Anaerocolumna sp. AGMB13020: one gene and its partner. The protein of the gene in region 2 interacts with the protein of the main gene of each other region in a pairwise test. Links are inferred from orthologs where the notes say so. Each region holds a gene or a part of one and is shown on either strand. Other genes may lie near its edges.

Region 1 (3,280 bases), 1.4 Mb from region 2 along the record:
CAGACAATGGGGACAATGATTCCTGTAACTGCCATTTGATAAGGGCAGAACCTGTCTGCCGCAATTCATACATATAAAAGATATATTTTCTGTTCTTCTGCTCACACCGAACCCTCCTAATATTTGATTTCAAATATTAAAAAGGTGGGGTTCTGTTTGTTCTCTATTTCTTCTTCGGGCTTGATAAAAGTATTGACCGATTCTCCGTTATTCTCTGGAAACAACGAATACTTCTGCCTCCTGCTTCAAAAGGACCTCTTTCATCCCTTTATCCGAACTATTACCGACTTTGTATGTTTGTATCGGTCAATGTATGGCGGTCTTAACCACCATCCGGCAGTAGGTGTATCAGGAATCTCACCGAACTTGGCGTCATCCCCCGTTAGTATGTGAACGTAAAACAGTTATAGTCCTTGTTCATAATACCTCCTTACAAACTTTACAAAGCTGAGTAACAGCTTACATTAGTTATGTCTATTCTTCTGAATAAAGAACCTCAGCTCAGCTTTTGCTTATAGAAATTGATTATAACATCTCTTTGTCTATCTGTATTGGTAAGAAACTATTATAACTAATTTGTACTTATTTGGTTGTATAGTGCCAAATCGATATTGCCTGTTAAAAATGAACATAGGAAGTAAAATTGTATTATTTATCTAACTTGATTTTTGCAAAAGCATCAGCAAATGCTGTATTAATAGGTCCCTGTTCCTCTTTCTTGGCCTGATTCATATATTGGGCCACATCTTTTTTACTGACACCGGCACCTTCTTTTTTACGTCTGTCCTGAAAAGCAGCCAATTTCTCTTTATGACCGCAGGCACATACAAAAGTTTGTGTATCTCCCTGTCCGACCAGTTCCATTCGTTTATGGCATACCGGACATCTTGCATTGCTGGTTCTTGCAACTGTCTCTCTATGTCCGCATTCACGATCCTGGCATACCAGCATTCTGCTGTTCTTTCCGTTAACTGCAAGAAGATTCTTTCCGCAGACCGGACACTTCTTATTTGTCAGATTGTCATGTCTGAATTTACCTTCTCCTTCTTTGATTTCAGCTACGATTTCTTTTGTATATGCTGTCATCTCGTTCATCAAATCCTGTTTCTTTAAGTTTCCTTTTGCAATTCTTGCAAGTTTCATTTCAAGAGAGGCTGTAAGCTCCGGCTTCTTTAGATCCTCTGGTACCAGCTCCAACAACTGCTTTCCTTTCGAGGTTATAAAGATATCTTTTCCCTTTTTCTCCATTAGAAAGGAGTTAAACAACTTCTCTATTATATCTGCTCTTGTAGCTACTGTCCCAAGTCCACCGGTATCACCCAGTGTCTTAACAAGTTCCTTGTCCTTTTGCTCAAGAAAATGAACCGGGTTCTCCATAGCAGAAAGAAGTGTTGCTTCGTTAAAGGGTGCTGGAGGTTTTGTTTTTCCTTCTGTCTTAACAAATACAATAGCTTTTAAAGTATCATTTTTATTTACTTTGGGTAAACTTTCATTGTCTTTGTCATCTTCATAAGTATTTTCATAAACCTCTTTGTACCCCAGGTTCTTTGTAATCTTACCCTTTGCAGTAAATTCTTCATTCTCTATTTTTACTTTAATCGTGGCTTCTTCATATTCGTAAGGAGGATATAATACAGCCAGAAATCTCCTTACTACCAGATCATAAATCTTTCGTTCATCGGAACTCATATTTTCCAGATTGACATACTGCTCTGTGGGAATTATTGCATGGTGATCGCTAACTTTTTGATTGTCAACAAAGGAAGCATTTCCGGATATTGGCTTTCTAGTTAATACAGCCGCTAATTTCTTATAGGGACCTGTACTGATAGATTCCAGTCTTTCCTTTAAAGTTCCTACAATATCTGTTGTCAGATATCTGGAATCGGTTCGGGGATATGTTAAGACCTTATGATTTTCATATAAGCGCTGCATGATATTTAAGGTTTCTTTTGCTGAGAAATCAAAGCGCATATTAGCATCTCTTTGCAGCTCTGTCAAATCATATAAGCCTGGAGAATAAGACTTTTTAAGAGTTGTATTTACCTCTGTCACTACTCCTTCTTTTCCCTCTAACTTCTTTAAAAGCTCCTCAATTCTATTCTTATCACCAGTGGTACTATTTTGAGTCCTTGAATCTCTCCAGGTAAATGTTATACCGTTTACCTTACCTGTCAATCCATAATAGGGAACAGGCTTAAATTGTCTGATATCCTCTTCTCTTTTCGCAATCATGGCAAGGGTAGGCGTCTGAACACGGCCGCAGGAAAGACTGGCATTGTATTTGCAGGTAAGTGCTCTAGTGGCATTCATTCCAACGATCCAGTCTGATTCTGCTCTTGCTACCGCAGCTTGATAGAGCTTCTCATATTCTTTACCATCTTTTAAATGAGCAAATCCCTCTCTGATTGCTTTATCCGTAACAGAGGAGATCCATAATCTCTTAACCGGCTTTTTACTGCCAGCTTTTTCTAGAATCCATCTTGCTACCAGTTCTCCTTCACGTCCGGCATCGGTAGCAATAATAATATCAGCAACGTCTTTTCTATGAAGCTGGGTCTTTACCGTGTGATATTGCTTGCTGGTCTGTTTCATTACTACCAGTTCAAATTTCTGTGGCAGCATAGGCAGATGATCCATTCTCCATTCCTTGTACTTAACATCGTATTCCTCAGGATCCGCTAAGGTTACCAGATGTCCCAACCCCCAGGTAACAATATGTTTATCTCCTTCTAAGGCACCATTCAGATTTTTAGAACACTTTAAAACTCTTGCAATATCTCTTCCTACAGAAGGCTTTTCTGCAATAACTAATGATTTCATGTCTTACTCCAATCTCTCTTATCTAATAGGAACCATAATTGCTGCCAGTGGTCCCTGTTGTACCCGTTGAATTTATTTCCCATATATTTTAACATAAAACAGCCAATAAGTCTTCTCTGACTGTCATACTTTATAAAAATATAAAAGGATATATACAATGATTCTATATATATCCTTTTCTTATGTGAATTTCTTGTGATTAATTACTGCTTTACCAGTCTTAGACATTTTCATGATACCAGTATGATACCAGTCCCTGAAAATTATTTGTGCCTCTGGATAAACAATGGTTTTATCTTGCTTTTATTTTTTAATATATCGTTAATAATTCTTCATTAAAATTAGCGGGAAAAATAATTCCTGTTTTTTCTCTTGCTTCTGTTAATAACTCGCTTACCATTAAGCTGTGCTCAAGTATTTGATAACACGCTTCTAATTTATGTTCTGCAATCATCGA
Region 2 (3,218 bases):
TGAAATCTTTAACTTTACCGCTGAGTACAGTCATCTATATTAAATATTTATTATTTTATCCAATTATCATGGATTATTTCCAGTATTAATAGAATGCCATTTTAAAGATTAAGATTTATGATACTATTTATTGGAGAGGTGATTTCTATGGATATTGGTAAAAAAATTAAAACTCTGAGGCTTTCCAACCCCCTCACCCAAAATGAACTGGCAGATATACTTGGTGTGAGTAAATCTACGATGTCTAATTATGAAAGAAACATAAGCACTCCGGCTCCTGATATCTTATTAAAATTAGCAGCTTACTTTGAAGTTACCGTTGACTATTTCTTTCAAGAAAAGCAGAATAACTCAATGGACCTTATAAAAGAGAGCTCTGCCTATCATTCCGATAAAATTGTAACCAAAGATGAATGGAATACAATAATTTATTACAGAAGGCTTAGTGACGAACAGAAAGATTATATAAAGGGGCACATGATACAGTTATATCAGAAAAAGATTACCCCTGATATAACCGAAAAAGGCTGAAGCAGCTACTATTTCTATGTCTACCGATTTATACCGAACTTTTTAGCAGCAGCAAAGCCTCTTCCACCATAAAGCGTGCCCCTTCAGGTTATTCTTTCTCAATTAAGTAATTCTGTATAACTATCTGCAGACTTCGATTCCCGTTATATTCATTGATTGTAGGGTAATAGGTTATCGAAAGCTTCATGCTGTTATCTCTGTTTTGATAAGCCTTATCCACTTCTGTTTTGCCGTAAACTCCATTCAGAGCTTCCAGAAACCCTGCTGTATCTCCAAAATACATAGCCTCCATTTCCCTGCCATACGGATTTCTAACCAGTAATTTTATTACCTTCTTATTCTTTCCAAGAACAGTCAGCTTTAAAATCTTAAGATTCCTGTCTGCAAATAAGGGCTTCTCATTCCCTTTACCGAAAGGTTCGAGTAGCTTAAGATCTTCCACCAGTTCCTCTGTCACATAACCCAGAGGCAGAACTACATCTATTACTACCTTGGGAATCAAATCTTCCTCTGTCAGTACTGTATTGCCGTTAAGACCTATCCTTAAGGTCTCTACTGAGGTAAGCTGCAGAGACATTCCGGCGGCCATGGGATGACCTCCGAACTTCACCAGATGCTCCTTACAGCGGGTCAGTTCCTCGTACATATTATATTTCTCAATGGATCGGCCTGATCCTTTCACCATATCATGGGCATCGGTCAGTACAATGGCTGGCTTACAGTAGCGCTCTCTTAATCTGCCAGCAATAATTCCTGCCAGACTCTCGTGGCAGTCCTTCAGATATATTACCAGGACTTTATCCTTCTTCAGTTCGGAGTCTTCTATAAGAGCTATTGCGTTTAGTAAACCTTCCTCCGTCATCTGCTTTCTAAGGTCATTTAAAGCTTTAAGCTCCTCTGCCCTTTTATCTGCTTCCTCTTTGGTCTCAGACAACAAAAGCCGCAATCCCTGTTTCGCTGTATCAAGTCTGCCCCCGGCATTCAGACAGGGCCCGATTACATAACCAAGATGATAGGCGGCGAGATTTCCGGCGGCAATGCTGTTCTTTTCCATTAGTGCACGAAGCCCCAGGTTCTGGGTATTATTAAGCAGTTCCAGCCCTTTTTTCACCAGGATACGGTTCTCTCCGGTCAGTTCCATTACGTCACAAACGGTGGCGATGGCTGTTGCTTCCCTTAGAGGAACCAGCTCTGTCTTTGATATCTGTTTTCTATCAAAGAATGCTTCCATCAGTTTATAAGCAACCGCAGCACCGCAAAGCTGCTTAAAGGGATACAAACAATCCTCCTGCTTGGGATTCACCACGGCATCAGCTTCCGGAAGAATGTGCTTCTTACTCTCTCCCTCAATCAAAAAAGGTATATCATGGTGATCTGTTATAATCACTGTCATTCCAAGCGCTTTGGCCTTTTTCACCTGCTCGGTGGCAGCAATTCCATTGTCACAGGTTAGTATGGTATCAATACCTGCTTCATAGGCTGCATCTATAATCTGTTCGTTTATTCCATAACCGTCTCTGATACGATCCGGTATTTCATAATCGACCTTTGCCCCGCATAAGCTCAATGCCTTATACAGTATGTACGTTGAAGCAACTCCGTCAACATCATAATCCCCTACAATACGAATGCTTTTTCCCTCTGTCATCTTCTCTTCAAGAATATCGCAAGCTTTTGCAAGATCTTTCATTAAGAGCGGATTGTGTGTCCTCTCATAATCCGGGTTCAGATAAAATCTAATATCCTCTTCTTCTGTTAACCCTCTGTTAACCAGGAGCCTTGTAAGGCATTCGCTGATACCGTGTTTTGCCATAATCGTCTGAAAATCTGCTTTTTTATTTTTGAGTACCCATTTTTCTGCCATAGGTGTCTCCTTTCCATTGAAATCGTATAATATTTTCTCCTGTCAATTTAGGGTTACAAGCCTAACTGCCGCAAAGAGTCGGGCAAAACAGAGTAACCCTCCATAAATAAGTCCGAAAACATCTTCGATTTCTTTGTAACTTTAAACAGAGAATGCCCGTACAAGGCAGCTCATTAATGAGTGCCCAACAGGCATTATCCTTCTATCTGTAATCTTTTACGCTTCCTCTGAAAGAGAAGCCTCTGCTGCTTTTATCATAAGTGCACATTCCACACGTTTTTTCTGAAGCTTGCAGCCGATATCATATGTATCATGGATGCTGCCATGGAACTTATAAGAATTAGCCGCACAGCCGCCGCTGCAATAAAATTTGGCAAAACATTCTTTGCACTTATCCTTCGAGTAAACGTTGCAGCACTTGAATTCTTCCTGCATCTCCTTTTGCTTCACACCCTCAAAGACATTTCCCATCAGGTATTTCTCTTCTCCTACAAACTGATGGCAGGGATATAAATCCCCCCAGGGAGTTACCGCCAAATACTCGGTTCCTGAGCCGCAGCCTGACAGCCTCTTGGCAACACAGGGGCCTCCGGATAAATCTATCATGAAATGGAAGAAGTTAAAGCCTTCCCCTTTTTGCTTCTTTTCAAGAATATAAGCTGCCAGCTTATCATATTCTTCATAGATCTTCTCCAGATCTTCTTCCTTTAAGGAATAGTTTTCCTCCGGCAAAGCCACTACCGGCTCAACAGAAATCTGCTTAAAGCCATTCTCTGCCAGATGTATAACGTCTTCTGAGAAGTCCAGATTATTATGAGTAAAG

The links.
Region 1: the proteins of recJ (region 2) and R2R35_RS01360 interact in binary tests that used the Escherichia coli proteins (3 or more experiments, as listed by UniProt). The link is inferred for Anaerocolumna sp. AGMB13020 from one-to-one orthologs.

Annotation. Positions count from the first base shown.
Region 1 is NZ_CP136910.1:316,575-319,854, forward strand. Bases 237-3,180 are described here. They hold R2R35_RS01360 (DNA topoisomerase III), read right to left. Parts: upstream 2,824-3,180; coding sequence 649-2,823; downstream 237-648. Other genes in these bases: R2R35_RS01365 (Gfo/Idh/MocA family protein), read right to left, coding at 3,134-3,180. Outside these bases: R2R35_RS01355 (RNHCP domain-containing protein), read right to left, coding at 1-105; more of R2R35_RS01365, read right to left, coding at 3,181-3,280.
Region 2 is NZ_CP136910.1:1,676,554-1,679,771, forward strand. Bases 8-2,889 are described here. They hold recJ (single-stranded-DNA-specific exonuclease RecJ), read right to left. Parts: upstream 2,396-2,889; coding sequence 620-2,395; downstream 8-619. Other genes in these bases: R2R35_RS06650 (helix-turn-helix domain-containing protein), read left to right, coding at 148-531; scfB (thioether cross-link-forming SCIFF peptide maturase), read right to left, coding at 2,612-2,889. Outside these bases: more of scfB, read right to left, coding at 2,890-3,218. UniProt on the Escherichia coli protein: Single-stranded-DNA-specific exonuclease.